DNA from 4 places in the Ensifer sp. LC384 genome. Region 3 is predicted to be linked to each of the others. Evidence: predicted binding sites of a transcription regulator. Region 3 holds the regulator's gene; each other region holds the start of a gene.
What was found. The regulator LexA, encoded in region 3, represses DNA repair genes until DNA is damaged. The targets are predictions, from matches to a motif close to TGTTCNNNNTGTGTTCNG.
Positions count from the first base shown of each region.

Region 1 (4,200 bases), on a different contig from region 3:
TGACGACGATGCGTTCGTAGCGCAGGTCCTCTTCCCGGTATTTGCTGCGGGTGCCGCAGCCGAGTGCCTGGATCAGGTCGGCGATCTGCTGGTTGGCGCCCAGCTTTTCCCGGCCGGCGCTGGCAACGTTCAGGATCTTGCCGCGAAGCGGCAGGATGGCCTGGTTGGCACGGTTGCGCGCCTGCTTGGCGGAGCCGCCGGCCGAATCCCCTTCGACGATGAAGAGTTCCGCACCTTCGGCAGTGTTCTGCGAGCAGTCGGCAAGCTTGCCGGGTAGGCGCAGCTTGCGCACCGCTGACTTGCGGTTGACTTCCTTCTCCTTGCGACGGCGGACGCGCTCGTCGGCGCGTTCGATCACCCATTCGAGGAGCTTTGCCGCCTCTGCCGGGTTGTCGGCGAGATAGTGGTCGAAAGGATCGCGCAAGGCGTTTTCGACGATGCGCTGCGCTTCGACAGTCGCCAACTTGTCCTTCGTCTGGCCGACGAATTCCGGTTCGCGGATGAAGACCGAGAGCATGCCGGCGGCCGAAATCATCACGTCATCGGTGGTGATGATGGCAGCGCGCTTGTTCTGCGTCAGCTCGGCGTAATTCTTCAGCCCCTTGGTGAGTGCGATGCGGAAACCCGCCTCGTGCGTCCCGCCTTCCGGCGTCGGGATGGTGTTGCAATAGGAGTGGACCTGCTGGTCGCCGCCATACCAGGTGACGGCCCATTCGAGCGAACCGTGGCCGTTCGACTTCTCGGACTTGCCGGCAAAAATCTCGCGGGTGACCGTGAACTCCTTGCCGAGCGTCGCGGCAAGATAGTCCTTCAGGCCGCCGGGGAAGTGGAAGACGGCTCGATCCGGAATCTCGGAGCCTTCCGCCAGCAGCGACGGATCGCACGACCAGCGGATTTCGACGCCGCCGAAGAGATAGGCCTTCGAGCGCGCCATGCGGAACAGCCGTGCCGGCTCGAAGCGGGCATGCGGTCCGAAGATCTGCGGATCGGGATGAAACCGCACCCGCGTTCCGCGCCTGTTGTGGACGTCGCCCAGTTCTTCCAGCCCGCCCTGCGGCACGCCGCGCGAAAAGCGCTGGCGATAAAGCTTGCGGTTTCTGGCAACCTCAACCTCAAGGTCGTCGGACAGTGCGTTGACGACGGAGACACCGACGCCGTGCAGACCGCCGGAGGTTTCATAGGCCTTGCCGTCGAACTTGCCGCCCGCATGCAGAACGGTCATCACGACTTCGAGCGTCGACTTTCCGGGGAATTTGGGATGGTTTTCGACCGGAATGCCACGGCCGTTGTCGGTCACCGACAGATAGCCATCGGCATCGAGATTGACTTCGATGAAGTTGGCGTGGCCGGCCACCGCTTCGTCCATCGAGTTGTCGATGACTTCGGCGAAGAGATGGTGCAGCGCCTTTTCGTCGGTGCCGCCGATATACATGCCCGGACGCCGACGTACCGGCTCCAGTCCCTCCAGCACCTCGATCGCAGAAGCATCGTAGTCACCGCTGTCGCTCCCCTTGGGGGCAGGGCGCGGTTCTTCGCGCGGAACCGGCGCCGCTCGCGCGACAGGTGCTGCATCTGGCGCAACGGGCTTCGGTTGTTCGGGCATTGCGGAGAAGAGGTCGTTGCTGTCGTCCATGGGGCGTCTAGATCATTCCTGTCGTGCGGAGGTGTTCAAGGCCATAGCAAGACCTCGGTCTTGTCGCCATCCCCAGTCATTCGAATCACCCGGATTCTGCCAGAGTCTTCCCGATTGTACGAACAAAAGGAGAATGGCAACGCCGGATGCCCGCAAAATAAAGCCTCTGCGTCGGCTTCCATCACCAACTGTTGCTTTGGCGCCGGGCCGATGGCAAGGCTTTGCGGCGAACCAGGGAGCCCTTCGTTGTCCGTGTCCACAGCTCATTTTTGCTTTCGCCGGCTTGCTGCCATGGTCCTGTCCACCGGCCTTCTTGCAGGCTCGGCCGCTTGCGCCGAGGCGCAGGTATTGAAGCCCTACAAGGACGATCTGTTTTCCTACGGCAAGGTGCTGGAGCAAGGCGATGGCGGTGACTACCGCGTCGTCGACTATCAGGAACTGCGCGACATCAATGAACGCGACGAAATTCCGGAGCGTCGGGTCAAGCGCGCGTTCCTCTCGCTTGGCGTCAAGAGCGAACAGGTCAACGAGACGCTCGATGTCGGCGAGCGCTCCATCGATGTGACACGCGTCGGTCGGGAGCGGGGGGCGGCGTTCAGCGTGATCTTCATTCACGGGCGAGGCGGGGACCGGCGCCTTGGCGCCAATGATTTTTCCTTCGGTGGCAATTTCAATCGCCTGAAGAACCTCGCTGTTGCCAATGGCGGTGTCTATTACGCGCCGAGCGTGCGATCCTTCGATGCCGCCGGGGCTGAGGATGTCGCAGGACTGGTCAAACTTGCCGCCGAGCGCTCAGGCGGCCGGCCGGTGGTACTGGCTTGTGCCTCCATGGGCAGCTTCATCTGCTGGGGCGTGTCGCGTGACGCAAGCGCCGTTGCTGTCCTTGGCGGCATGATGGTCATGGGCGGTGCCGCCGATCCGGATTTTACGAAGAGTGCCGCCTACAAGGCGAAGTTGCCGATGTTCTTCAGCCATGGCAGCCGGGATAGTGTCTATCCCGCCGAGAGCCAGAAGGCGCTCTACACCGCGTTGAAGGGGCAGGGCTACCCGAGCCGCTTCGTGCTTTTTGAAACCGGCTCGCACGGAACGCCGGTTCGCATGACCGACTGGCGCGACGCCCTGAACTGGATCGGCGGCCGCTAACGCACAGCGTTTGATGCTCGGCATTTGTTAACCAGACCGGCAATTTCCGGGTGCAGGCCGTCCGCTTGTTTCCACCTTTGAAAGTGATCGGCGCGATGATCTCCGGCAGATATTGCTGGGGTAAGTTTCATGGATGCGCGCACCGAAACACGGCGGGTTCCGCTGTGTGTCGACCTGGATGGCACATTGCTGGCCGCCGATACGCTGTGGGAAGGCGCTGCGATCATCCTCTTGCGCAATCCGCTCATGCTCGTGCTGATGATGCTGTGGCTGCTGCAGGGCAGGGCGCGCCTGAAGCATGAAGTCGCCTTGCGCTCCCGGCGAAAGGCGGCGGACTGGCCGTACCGCCAGACCGTCCTGGCCCGACTGGCCGCAGAGAAGGCGGACGGGCGCGACATCGTGCTCGTCACTGGTGCTGCGCCTTCCGTCGCCCGGGAGGTCGCGGCGCATGTCGGGCTCTTTTCCTCGGTCATGCATTCGTCGGAGGCGCTCAATCTGACGAGCAGCCGAAAGCGTGACGCACTGGTGAAACGGTTCGGCGAGGGCGGTTTCGATTACATGGGCAACAGCCGCGACGACATCGCGGTGTTCGAGGTGTCACGCCGTGCGATTGTCGTGGCGCCGGATTCGGCGGCGGAGAAATGGCGCCGCAACCACGATGCCGAGAAGCTCGATACCGGCAAGGTGAGCATGCTTGCTCCTTTGAAATCGATCCGCGTCCATCAATGGGCGAAGAATGTACTGATCGGCGTACCGATGATCCTCAATCATGAGGTGCTGCATCTCGATGCGCTGGTGAGTGTTATCATCGCATTCTTCGCCTTCAGCTTCCTGGCCTCCGCCGTCTACGTCATCAACGATCTCTCAGACCTTGCGAATGACCGGCGCCACGCAAAGAAGCGCAACCGGCCGCTTGCCAGCGGCCAGATGTCGGTGCCGACGGCGCTCATCCTCGTCGTCTGCCTGATGCTGGCCTCGCTTTCGCTGACGTTCGTCCTGCCGTGGAAGTTTGCAGGCGTGCTCGCCTTTTATGCCTGCGCCACGACGGCCTACACTTTTGTGCTCAAGCGCAAGCTTCTCGTCGATGTTTTCACGCTTGCGGGCCTCTACACCACACGCATCGTGGCCGGCGCGGCGGCGACCGGAACGGAACTTTCCTTCTGGCTCGTGTCTTTCGCGATCTTCTTCTTCCTCAGCCTGGCGCTGGTGAAGCGCTATGTCGAACTGCATGAATTCGAGGATAAGGACGGTGGTGTCGTTCCCGGGCGCGGCTATCTGGCGGTCGATTTTGAAATGGTCGGGCAGGCGGGTGTGGCCTCCGCCTTTACCTCGGCGCTGGTGCTTGCGCTCTATGTGCACAGCAAGGAGTTGCAGGAAATGTACACGACGCCCTGGGCGTTGTGGCCACTTTGCCCGCTGGTGCT
Region 1 covers NZ_MBST01000005.1:135,089-139,288, reverse strand. The annotation lists gene parE (DNA topoisomerase IV subunit B) at 1-1,633, opposite strand, end outside; gene BC363_RS07155 (alpha/beta fold hydrolase) at 1,925-2,776, shown strand; gene BC363_RS07150 (UbiA family prenyltransferase) at 2,906-4,200, shown strand, end outside.
Region 1: parE (DNA topoisomerase IV subunit B) is a predicted target of LexA. The motif match lies at 1,752-1,769, and genes of this name have one in related genera.

Region 2 (4,200 bases), on a different contig from region 3:
GCGATTCCGCATTGCCAAAGCATGCGTTACAGCGCCGCGCGTCTGTTTAGACGCGCAAAGGTCGCTGTAACACTCTGAGTTGCTGCATAATTTTGCCCTTAAATCGATTCCGATTTAAGGAATTATGCAGTAAGTTCCGCGAACTTTGTTCGAACGGGGCCTTATATAAAGCATGTCCGCATTCTCTCGCTTCACGCCGCTCATCCAATCCCTGCCCTCCACGATCCCCTTCGTTGGACCCGAGGCCATCGAGCGCCAGCGTGGGCGCGCCATTGCTGCCCGCATCGGCGCTAACGAAAGCGGGTTTGGGCCTGCTGAAAGCGTCGTGCAAGCGATGCGAGAGGCGGCAACGGGAACGTGGAAATATGCGGACCCGGAAAACCATGATCTGAAGCAGGCGCTGGCGGCCCGGCTCGGCGTCTCTGCCGCCAACATTGCGATCGGCGAAGGCATCGACGGACTGCTGGGGCAGATCGTGCGGATGGTGATCGAGCCCGGCATGCCGGTCGTCACTTCGCTCGGCGCATATCCGACGTTCAACTATCACGTCGTCGGCCACGGCGGCCGGCTGGTGACGGTGCCCTATGTCGGAGACCGCGAAGATCTCGACGGGTTGCTAGCAGCAGTCAAGCAAGAGAATGCCCCGCTCGTCTATTTCGCCAATCCCGACAACCCGATGGGAAGCTGGTGGAACGCCGAACGCGTTGTCGAATTCGCCAAGGCCCTGCCCGAAACCACGCTCTTCATCCTCGACGAAGCCTATTGCGAAACCGCTCCGGCAGGGGCCTTGCCCGCGATCGCCGCGTTGATAGGCATGCCCAATGTCGTCAGGACGCGGACTTTTTCGAAAGCCTATGGCCTTGCCGGCTCGCGGGTCGGTTATGTCATCACCACGCCCGGGACCGCCCAGGCGTTCGACAAGATCCGCAATCATTTCGGTATGAATCGGATCGGCGTGGCCGCGGCTGTGGCAGCGCTTGCGGATCAGGATTATCTGACCTTGGTAACGGCAAAGATTGCGCATTCGCGCGTGCGCATCGCTGAGATCGCCAGAAGCAATGGCTTGTCGCCGCTCGAATCGGCGACCAATTTCGTCGCGATCGACTGTGGAAGGGACGCGGTCTATGCGCGCGCGATCGTCGATACGCTGATGAGCGACCACGGCATCTTCATCCGCATGCCCGGCGTCGCCCCGCTCAACCGCTGCATTCGCGTCAGCACCGGGCCAGAGGCGGAGATGGACCTGCTTGAAGCCGCCCTGCCGAAGGTTCTGGAGAAACTGGCAGGCGGCCAATAGGCCCTCATATCCGGCGCCTGCTCGCTGGCGGGCGCCGCCGGACGGGAGCTTACTCCCGCCTTGGCGTTCAGTGAACGGTCATCCATTCGCGGGCGGCGCGAAGCGCTGCTGCAAGGTCGGCCTTGCTCATCGTCATCGAAAGGTCGGCGCGCAGATCAACGGCGCGGTCGCAACCCTTGATCGCGGCAATGTTCAGCCATTTATGGGCGGCGACCAGGTCGACCGGACGACCGCGGCCCGTCGCATAGGCCAGACCCATTTCGCAAAAGACGTCCGCCTGGTTTTCACCACCCATCGCGGTATTCGAAGCAACCTGCATATCAAAGCGTGCCATTGTCTTGTCCCTGTTTTGCCTGGTTGGTTTTCCGAAGCGGCCCGCCCTTTAGAGGCGGACCATGCTCCAGATCAGCATTTGTTTTTTGGTCCCTGTTCGACCGTGCCTCTTTGTGGGCCTTTCCGAACCGCGCCATCTTTGCAGCGTCGTCTTCGGTCGTTTGGCGGGGTGAATTTCTCCGCTCGTCTTATGGGTCTTACTATGCAGCACGGCCTTCAATACGCGCTTAAAATGCATGATTAATTTGAGACAAACAAAGTTCAAACACTTGGTAAACTTGAGTTTTTGTTAAACATCGAAAGGCCGGAAATCTGGCGCATTCGCATAAAAATTTACGAAATATTCAACTGCCGACCTCAACCAAACGGTAACCACGAAAAGAGTGTCCGACCTGCCAGTCCTGGATTTCCTCGATTTTTCTCGGCCGAAAACCGGCAGATAAAAAGCACAAACAGGCGCACTCGAACCAGTTTACCTTTACGTGCGCGTAAGCTACCTTGCCGGCGGCGGTGAGGAGACTGCCTTTCAAACGAGGATATCTGAAGAGGTGCCGGCGAAGCGGACCGCGCCGGCGGCTTTTATCTGGAGGAATGAATGATTCGTACCCTGTTCATGACCGCGGCTCTCGCTTTTGGCGTCGCCGGAACGGCCGTTGCCGCCGAACCGATCGTCGGCAACTGGAAGACCGCAACCGGCGCGACGGCCGAGATTGCACCTTGCGGCGGCGCCTTCTGCGTGACGCTGAAGACCGGCAAACACGCCGGCAAGCGGATCGGCAATCTGTCCGGCACGGATGGCAGCTATTCCGGGGAAATCACCGATCCCGAAACCGACAAGACCTATAGCGGTTCGGGCGCGGTCAACGGCAACTCGCTGAAGATGAAGGGCTGCGTGCTCAAGATTCTCTGCAAATCACAAACCTGGTCGCGCCTCTAGGATCAATCGCGTACAAAAAGGGCGGCCCTCGGGTCGCCCATTTTTTGCGCCTGATAGGCGCGTTCTTCCTTATCGACTTCGACGGCCTTCTTGACTGCGGGCCGCCTCCGATGATCGCTGGCATGCGGTTATTCGGCACGAACTGCTCGCCTGCCGATGTCGAGGTGTCTACCTCATAGAGAGCACCCAGTTCCTCCAGCATGACGGTGACTTCCAGCCGTTCACCGCACGCCAGTAACAAAGCACGATCTGTGCAGTCACTATTCTCTCCTGATGCATTGGGATCATTGGGATCACGGGGCTAGGCACACCTCTGCCCGCGAGAACGGCAGCGACATCAATCACAAGATGAACGCCAGATGAACGGCCATATCAGCAAGAGTTCAGTTTGGTTATGCGAAAACACACTCAATCGATTTGAACCGCCTCCAGACCAACGGACAGAACCATGGACATTCTTGCTCGGCGCCTCACCATTATCAGCCTTCTGATGGTTGTTTTTGCGATGACCCTTGCTGCCGCAGTCAGCGCAGATACCGAACGTCGCCGCAGCAACACCTATCTCGGCTCGCTGACGGATTGCACCGCGCACACGGCGCAATACTGCCAAGCCAAGCTCTAACGGAGAGACTGATATGCTGGCCGCCCTTTCCACATCCGCCTTTCTCTCGCTGCGTGTCCTTGCACTTGCCAGCCTGCTGATGGCGCCGGTTGGGGCGCTTGCCTATAGCAAGGCCAATGGCCTGAGCATCGGCAAGCAGGGGGCCGGCCTCGTTCTCTTCGTGACGCTGCAGCGTCAATCGATGAGCTGACCGAAGGCGCCATCGGCGCCTTTAATTTTTCAGTCTCTCTTGCATCGCTGCGCGCCTTACTGTCCTTTCACGGTTGAAAGGACCCGCCACTGATGCCAGCCTATGCCGTCTATTCCCTTGCCGCCCTTGCCGAGATCGCCGGATGCTTCGCCTTCTGGGCGTGGCTGAAACTTGACAGGCCGATCTGGTGGCTGATCCCGGGCATGGCGTCGCTGGCACTGTTTGCCTGGCTGCTGACCTTGATTGACAGCGCGGCGGCCGGCCGCGCCTATGCAGCCTATGGCGGGGTCTATATCGCCGCCTCGCTCATCTGGCTGTGGCTTGCCGAAGGCGTGCGGCCTGACCGTTGGGATCTGACCGGAATGGCCGTCGCCCTCGTCGGCAGCGCCATCATCCTCGCTGGACCGCGCTAGGGGCAGCTACTGCATAATCCCTTAAATCGAAAACGATTTATGGCGAACATTATTCAGAAAATTCAAAGCATTACAGCGTCAGTTGCGCGACATACCTGACGCGCGGCGCTGCAAAGCTGTGCTGATCGACGTGGTTGTGCATGCCCGCATCTTGTCGTTTGCTTGTCAGAAGCCTCAGCCTATAATGCGACATGAACAAGCGAATCTCTTCACACTCCGTCCTTTCCGTCTCCACGCCCGAGCCGTTCGAGCCGCAGTTCTTCGAAGATCCGGCGGCCGCAGTCGATTGCCTGGAGGCGCTTTACGATCGCAATACCCGGTTCCTCACAGAGGCTTTCGAGGGGCTGGGCAAGAATGGCGTTCTGCTCACGCGCTACCGCGCCTGCTATCCGCAGGTCAGCATCGAGA
Region 2 covers NZ_MBST01000034.1:6,917-11,116, reverse strand. The annotation lists gene BC363_RS22060 (pyridoxal phosphate-dependent aminotransferase) at 173-1,297, shown strand; gene BC363_RS22055 (sel1 repeat family protein) at 1,365-1,631, opposite strand; gene BC363_RS22050 (DUF2147 domain-containing protein) at 2,226-2,567, shown strand; gene BC363_RS35575 (hypothetical protein) at 3,016-3,189, shown strand; gene BC363_RS35570 (hypothetical protein) at 3,203-3,379, shown strand; gene BC363_RS22045 (YnfA family protein) at 3,472-3,792, shown strand; gene BC363_RS22040 (AMP nucleosidase) at 3,984-4,200, shown strand, end outside.
Region 2: BC363_RS22055 (sel1 repeat family protein) is a predicted target of LexA. The motif match lies at 1,881-1,898, and genes of this name have one in related genera.

Region 3 (4,200 bases):
GCACTGTCGGCGAAATCCAATGCTGTCGTCGCCGATCTCGGCGTGCCGTACACATGGATCACGAGCTATGTCGCCGGCGACAAGCTCTATTGCGTCCACGAGGCACCGAGCGCCGACGTCATTCGCGAACACGCCGAACGCGGCGGGTTTCCGGCCAACAGAATAACGGAAGTCGCCGCCGTGATCGGGCCTTCGACAGCATCTCAAGGACGCGGCAAATAGCCGAAGCGGTGTTATAATCACCGCGGGCGGGACATCGGCGTCATGACACCCCCGAATCGCCGCCCGGGCCAATGCTCCCCGCGCGCCGTCATTGACTTCCGGCGGCATCAATGCAGGCTAGTCTGCCGGTCATTCGGCGCCCATGAGGGTTCCCCGGCACACCTTTTCAAGGAGACGATCATGGCAAAGGGTCAAGTGCGAAGTAACCGCGAGGTTAGAAAACCCAAGAAGGACAAGGCCGTCAAAGCCGCCGTTACGACAGAAGGCTCACAGGTGAAGCTGGCAGGCAGCAGCTTTTCGCTCGGCAAGAAAGACAAGAAATAGGACAACCGCCTCTAACCTCTCGAACCAAATAGTCGGGAGAGTTTTGTCAGTGACCAGTTGGACTGGGGGTGCACGTCTCCGCACACCCTGCGTGACTGGTCGCCGCAATGCCAGAAACCCCAGCACGCTTGCACGTCGCGCGCCCCCCCTGAAATGCAAAGATCATTGCGGGCGGCAGCACTGGCCAATCGCTTCCCATGTCTGCTGCCAGGCCTGATCGGCCGGCGACACGCCGCATGTGGTAGGCGTCGGAAGATCGAGAACGCCGACACGCACCCTGTTCATGCAAATCTTTGTGCCTTCCCTGCCACACCGTGAGCAGCCGTCATCACCTTTGGCAAAGAACTGTTGAACACGGCACAGTGCCCGGCATGCTTGCTGGACTTTGGAACGAAAGCGCGGTTCACATCGTTAACCAAACTATCGGCACCACCTCTGATCTAGCGGACGTTCACCGTGCTTGCAGCCTTGCTTATCGCCTCGATTATCGCATCGCCTAACATCGCCCTCAGCGCTGCTACGGTCGACGACCTGCAAGCCGATTTCGAAACCGCCGTGCCCTGCCAGCAGATCGATGGCCGGAACGTTTGGAAGGGAACGATCGCCTACTATATCCAGTCCTTCGTCTATCAAGGCGACACGCCCGTAGCGACCGACGCGGCGGACGCCGTCCTGCCGGAGGACAACTCGGCTGAGACCGTCAAGGAGTTCGAGGACGCCTGTTCCGCCACGCAGCCGGCTTGAACCACTCTCTCCTTCGCGACGCTCGCCCAGCAATCGCTCAATGCCAGTCTATTTCCACTTCGCTCCATCGACGGTGGCGCAACCGAGCGGCGTTGCGAGAGGTAAGCTTGAGCCGGTCACAACCCCAAAGATTGATCGGCCCCGGCATTGCCGCATTCAACGCGATGCCGACTTCGTCGAACGGACTCTCCCTGTTGTCCACATATTGATACCAGCGGAACCCAAGGACCGCGGTCGCCGGAACAACGATCGTCAGCAGGATTCGAACCAGCTTCTTCATTGCACCCTCATTGCGTAAACGGAACGAGGCATATCGGCGCCTTGCGGCACGCGCAGCGTCTAGTTGGCCGATGCGCGCACGCTTGATCCCACATTCACGGAATTTTAGGCACTTGCGGAACACATATGGAACAGATAGTGTCTGTTCTTGATTTGTTTCACGCTTCTGGAGCGACTTGCCATGCTGACCCGCAAGCAACAGGAATTGCTTCTTTTCATCCACGAACGAATGAAGGAATCGGGTGTGCCGCCGTCTTTCGACGAGATGAAGGATGCACTCGACCTGGCTTCAAAGTCGGGCATTCACCGGCTTATTACGGCGCTGGAGGAACGCGGTTTCATACGCCGTCTTCCCAACCGCGCCAGAGCGCTCGAGGTCATCAAGCTGCCGGAAGCCTATGCAGCAAGCGCCCAACCCCGTCGCGGGTTTTCCCCGAGCGTCATCGAGGGCAGCCTCGGGAAGCCGCCGGCCCCTGCCCCCGCCGCGAAAGCGCCGCCGGTTGCTGACAACAGCTCCGTGTCGGTTCCGGTTATGGGACGCATTGCCGCCGGCGTTCCGATCTCGGCGATACAGAACAACACTCACGACATCTCCGTTCCGCTCGATATGATCGGCAGCGGCGAGCACTATGCCCTTGAAGTGAAGGGCGATTCGATGATCGAGGCCGGCATCTTCGATGGCGATACGGTGATCATCCGCAATGCCACCTCGGCCAATCCCGGCGACATCATCGTCGCGCTCGTCGATGATGAGGAAGCAACGCTGAAGCGCTTCCGGCGCAAGGGCGCGTCGATTGCGCTCGAGGCGGCCAATCCGGCCTACGAGACGCGTATTTTCGGCCCCGACCGCGTCAAGATTCAGGGCAAGCTCGTTGGCTTGATCCGCCGCTACCACTAAGCCTTGCTCAAGCCAGCTGCCTTCGTGCTGGCCTGCCTTCCTCTTCCTTGAACGTCTCGCCACCTTGGGGTAGCGAGACGGGCATCTCCAACTCGTGCGGCTTGCACGCTCGAAAAATGTTACTGGTGAATCGAGTACTCGCCCAGTTCGCAGAGGTCCTGCGTGTCTTCAGTCGTGTCGAGACCGGAGCCTTCTTCGAATTCAAAGCGCATGTCGTATTTGCAGACATCACGTCCGTCGGCGATGGTGATTTCCATGCTTTCGCCCGGATTGAGTACCTGCCGCCCGAAGACGTCGTCCTCCCACTGATCAACACCGACCGGCGACGTGTAGAAGTTCGTCAGAACCGCTTCCGTCTTGTTCTTCAGCTGAAAGACGAGATCCTCAGCGCTTGCGGTGGCCGTCGACGCGGCAAGAACGGCAAGAGCAGTCAGGGCGATCTTACATTTCATTTTATGTCATCTCCTCCATTGTCGGTTTTGTTTGACACTACCTGTACGGGTCGTGCCGCCGGAATATTCATTCCCGAACCCGTCTAGAGACAATATTCCTTGCACTGACAATACCAGCCGAGTCACCATTTCGGGGTGTGTCCTTGGCAGGCCATGCAGGTTGACGCCTGTTCGCGCGCACGGCAACGCGGATGGGCCACGACCGACTTATGGCGCGGCTTATCTTCAAACCCATGCTCGCCGTAAGCAGGGGCTGGCGGGTGTCATCGCTCGCCGCATCACCCCACCCCACCCCACTATCTCCACCGTGTGCGGCGCAGTCGTCTGCGTAAGGTAGATTTAACCCAGCAATCAATTCCCAGGGAGTGGACGCCGGGCCAATGGGGCCATCGTCGCACAGGCATCGGCAATCGGTCGGCGACTAGCTTTGCCGGGCAAGATGCCGAGCGCGCACGCCTCGCCACGGCGGCGGGGCCGCCCGCTTTAGTTGGGACGGAATCGGCAAGCAATTGCTGGCGGTCGAGGATAACGAAGCAGGAGGAACGGGGAACAAATTCCCACATATAGAAAAAGCGTGGCAGGTGCTGCAATTGAGCACCCTGAATTACAACGCAAAATCAAATAATTAGGTGTGGCTTTGGAGGCCTCGCCCGGAATTGAACCGGGGTACAAGGATTTGCAGTCCTCTGCGTCACCACTCCGCCACGAGGCCTCACCGACTGAGATTATCAAGTCGTGGCGAGCGTTTAGAATGAATATAGACAGAGTGCAAGAGGGTTCATTCTGAATGCGATCCTTTTTTCATCCTGAACAAGCGTTTCCATTCCGTTCTGTGGATTGCGGCTGCATGCCCCAGCCCTACCCTCTTTTTCGAGAAGAACGGATATGATCATTCGAGCCCCGGTCCTCCCCCGCGGAACGACAAGGCAGTTGACCGGCGCCGTCTGCGAACACGGCGCGCAGAGTCGGACGAATAGACATCCTGGGCCGTCCGGTGCCAGCTTCGCACGCAGCGCCGCCGCTCAGACTTTCACACCTCATGAAGATTCGACGTGTTTGGCTGCCGCCCGATGACGGCAACATTTTCTCGCTGGACGTTTTTCCGGCGCATCGCCGACAGGTTTTGAGCCGCAGCGCCGGATCGCTCCTTCACGGCCGCGGAGGCGCTTTCGCCAGGATCTAGCACCACGGCGTTGACCGTCCCTTCCAGGGGCGAACCAGGCCTTCCGAGACGAGAATGTTACCGAGCGAACGGCCGTCGCGCATCACCACGCGCAGCTT
Region 3 covers NZ_MBST01000015.1:115,333-119,532, reverse strand. The annotation lists gene BC363_RS13900 (DUF4242 domain-containing protein) at 1-222, shown strand, start outside; gene BC363_RS35430 (hypothetical protein) at 403-546, shown strand; gene BC363_RS13895 (hypothetical protein) at 1,003-1,290, shown strand; gene BC363_RS13890 (hypothetical protein) at 1,328-1,570, opposite strand; gene lexA (transcriptional repressor LexA) at 1,751-2,467, shown strand; gene BC363_RS13880 (hypothetical protein) at 2,587-2,919, opposite strand; tRNA gene BC363_RS13875 (tRNA-Cys) at 3,558-3,631, opposite strand; gene BC363_RS13870 (thermonuclease family protein) at 4,099-4,200, opposite strand, start outside.

Region 4 (4,200 bases), on a different contig from region 3:
CGGCGCGCATCAGTTCCGGATAGGCGCGCCCCATCTGGCTGACAAGCGCCGGCAGCAGCTTCCACATCAGCGGATCGCGGGCGCCGAGCAGCTGCGCGTGGCGCATGGCGCGGCGCATGATACGGCGCAACACATAACCGCGGCCCTCGTTCGACGGCAGCACGCCATCGGCGATCAGGAAGGCGGACGAACGCAGGTGGTCGGCGATAACGCGGTGGCTGGCGCGCTGGTCGCCTTCGGCCTTGACGCCGGTTGCTTCCTCAGACGCGGCAATCAGCGCCCGGAAGAGATCGATGTCGTAGTTGTCGTGCTGGCCCTGCAGCACGGCTGCCAGGCGTTCAAGGCCCATGCCGGTGTCGATCGACGGACGCGGCAGGTTAACGCGCTCTTCCTTGGTGATCTGCTCGTACTGCATGAAGACGAGGTTCCAGATCTCGATGAAGCGGTCGCCGTCCTCATCGGCAGAACCCGGAGGTCCGCCCCAGATCTTGTCGCCGTGGTCGTAGAAGATTTCCGAGCAAGGACCGCAAGGGCCGGTATCGCCCATGGCCCAGAAATTGTCGCTGGTCGGAATACGGATGATGCGGTCGTCGGTTAGGCCGGCGATCTTCTTCCACAGGCCGAAAGCCTCGTCGTCGGTGTGATAGACCGTGACCAGCAGGCGCTTGGCGTCGAGGCCATATTCCTTGGTGATCAGGTTCCAGGCAAATTCGATGGCATTCTCCTTGAAGTAATCGCCAAAGGAGAAGTTGCCGAGCATCTCGAAGAAGGTGTGGTGGCGCGCGGTGTAGCCGACATTGTCGAGGTCGTTGTGCTTGCCGCCGGCGCGCACGCATTTCTGTGCGGTTACGGCCGTCGAATAGGGACGCTGCTCAAGCCCGGTGAAGACGTTCTTGAACTGCACCATGCCGGCATTGGTGAACATCAGCGTCGGGTCGTTGCGCGGCACCAACGGGCTCGACGACACCACCTCATGACCATTCCTGCGGAAATAGTCGAGAAACGTCGACCGGATTTCATTCACGCCGCTCATCTTGCGTCCTATCTGTGCACCAATTCAGGCCCAAGCCCCGGCATTTGCCGCGCCACTCGCCGTTGTCCTTCAACCCCGCAGCCGTCCCTGACGGCTGCGCCCTCCAACGCCCTCGGTCGCCGGAACCACAGGCTTTTATCGTTCGCGTATCATGCTGTCCAGACGGCAGCAAAAAACCGGCCGCCGACGAGGGCGACCGGTTTTTGAAAGCTCAAAGCTTTGCTTGCTGATTATGCTTCGGCGGCGTCGTCGCCGTCGTCGGCTTCCGGGCCGCCATTCTCGAGGAACCGGTCGGCAATCAGGCCGGCGTTCTGACGCAGAGCCGTCTCGATCTCGCGCGACAGGTCCGGATTGTCCCTGAGGAACGTCTTGGCGTTCTCGCGACCCTGGCCGAGGCGCTGGCTGTTATAGGAGAACCAGGCACCGGACTTCTCGACGATGCCCGCCTTGACGCCGAGATCGACGAGTTCGCCGGTCTTGGAGACGCCTTCGCCATACATGATGTCGAACTCGACCTGTTTGAACGGAGGCGCCATCTTGTTCTTGACGACCTTGACGCGCGTCTGGTTGCCGACGACTTCTTCGCGCTCCTTGACGGAACCGATACGGCGGATGTCGAGGCGAACCGAGGCGTAGAATTTCAACGCGTTGCCGCCCGTCGTCGTTTCCGGCGAACCGAACATGACGCCGATCTTCATGCGGATCTGGTTGATGAAGATCACCATGCAGTTCGACTTCGAGATCGAAGCCGTCAGCTTGCGCAGCGCCTGGCTCATCAGGCGGGCCTGCATACCCGGCAGGCTGTCGCCCATTTCGCCTTCGATTTCGGCGCGCGGCACGAGCGCTGCGACGGAGTCGACGACGAGAACGTCGATCGCCCCGGAGCGGACCAGCGTGTCGGTGATTTCAAGCGCCTGCTCACCGGTGTCGGGCTGCGAGATCAGCAGATTTTCCAGATCGACGCCCAGCTTGCGCGCATAGACCGGATCGAGTGCATGTTCCGCGTCGACGAAGGCGCAGATGCCGCCCTTCTTCTGTGCCTCTGCGATCGTCTGCAGCGCCAGCGTCGTCTTGCCCGAGCTTTCCGGACCATAGATTTCAACGATGCGGCCCTTCGGCAGGCCGCCGATGCCGAGTGCGATGTCCAGGCTGAGAGAGCCGGTCGAAACCGTCTCGATCTCAATGATGCTGTCCTTCCCACCGAGCTTCATGATCGATCCCTTGCCGAACGACCGTTCGATCTGGGAAAGTGCCGCTTCAAGTGCCTTGCTTTTATCCACCGATTTGTCCTCTACGAGCCGCAAAGAGTTTTGTGCCATTTGGTCCACCTTTAGGTTATTGAAGCTACCGAGGCAATGAAGCCGCCGCACGAGTTTTTGTACATGTTTTGTTCCGTTTTTGCAAGGGCAGAACAAGGTATTGAAAAATAGGAATTATTCGGATTGTGTTCGATTCATGTTCACGCATTGCGGGGTAAGTTTTTCGACAGCGCCCCGCGCGCCTCGAGACGATGAACGGTGCTGATCCGATTCGCCCAAGAGACAGCAGAGGAACATTCATGACGGAAGGCGAAATCGCCGTCTTTGGCGGCGCCCATATCGATCGGCGTGGCCGCATCACCGGCACGACCGCGCCCGGTTCGAGCAACCCCGGCACCTGGTTCGAGGAAGCTGGCGGCGGCGGTTTCAACGCTGCGCGCAATCTGGCGCGACTGGGGCATAGCGTGAGGATGATCAGCACGCGCGGCGGAGACGCGGCCGGTGAGATGGTAACGGCCGCCGCCGCCGCCGCTGGCGTGATCGATAATCCCCTCACCTTCCTTGACCGCACGACGCCGAGCTACACCGCGATCATCGAGAATGACGGCAACCTGGTGATCGCGCTTGCCGACATGGATCTTTACCGGATGTTCTCGCCGCGCCAGTTGCAGCGTCGCGCACTGCGCGACGCCATCGCCGACAGCCGGCTGGTTCTGACCGATGCGAACCTGCCGGAAGAAACGATTGCCGCTCTCGTCGAGGCAGCGTCCTGCGACGGGCGCATCGTCGCTGGCATCGCTGTTTCGCCGGCAAAAGTGATCCGGTTCCAGCCGAGCCTAGCCAAGCTTGGCTTCCTGTTCATGAACGAAGCGGAGGCGCGGGCGCTCACCGGCAAGGACGTAGCGGATGCTGAGGGCTGGCCGCCGCTTTTGCGCGCCGCCGGTCTCAATGGTGGCGTCGTCACCCGCGGCGGCCGCGCGGTGGTCGCCTTCGATCGCGAAACCGTTTGCGTCGCGACGCCACCGGCTTTGCCGGAACTCGCCGATGTCACCGGTGCCGGCGATGCTTTGGCGTCCGGCTTCCTCGCCGCCCGGCTTGCCGGTCACGATCTTTCGGAATGCCTGCGGCACGGTATTGCGTCTGCCGGCATTACGCTTCGCTCCCCCTTGGCCGCCTCGGAACAAATGTCGCAGGCCAATCTCGAACGGGCGCGGGCTCTTGTGCCGGCACCTCAAATGCTGGCATGAACGCCGCTACCGAACTCCCAAGGAAAAACCATGACCAAACCCGCTTCCCCCTTCCTGCCGATGGAATATTCCGACGAGGTTGCAGCCGCCAAGGCGCGCGGCGCGCCCATCGTGGCGCTGGAATCGACCATCATCACCCATGGCATGCCCTATCCGGGCAACCTGAACATGGCCCGCAGCGTCGAAGCGATCATTCGCGACCAGGGCGCCGTTCCGGCGACCATTGCCGTCATCCACGGCGTGCTTCATATCGGCCTTGATGACGTCAAGCTCGAAGAACTGGCAAAGACTGAAGGCGCGATGAAGGTATCGCGTGCCGATCTTGCCTTTGCGATCGCAGAGCGCCGCACTGGTGCGACGACCGTTGCCGCGACGATGATCGCTGCCGCCCGTGCCGGCATCCGCGTCTTTGCGACCGGCGGCATTGGCGGCGTGCACCGTGGCGCCGAGCTGAGCTTCGACATCTCCGCCGACCTCGACGAACTGGGACGCACGGCTGTCATCGTCGTTTGCGCCGGCGCCAAGGCCATTCTCGACATTCCGAAGACACTCGAAGTTCTCGAAACCCGCGGCGTGCCCGTCGTCACCTATGACAGCGACGTGTTCCCGGCCTTCTGGTCGCGCGATTCAGGCCTCAAGAGCCCGCTGATGCTCAACAGCC
Region 4 covers NZ_MBST01000045.1:175,155-179,354, reverse strand. The annotation lists gene alaS (alanine--tRNA ligase) at 1-1,033, opposite strand, end outside; gene recA (recombinase RecA) at 1,264-2,352, opposite strand; gene BC363_RS26070 (carbohydrate kinase family protein) at 2,592-3,539, shown strand; gene BC363_RS26065 (pseudouridine-5'-phosphate glycosidase) at 3,570-4,200, shown strand, end outside.
Region 4: recA (recombinase RecA) is a predicted target of LexA. The motif match lies at 2,479-2,496, and genes of this name have one in related genera.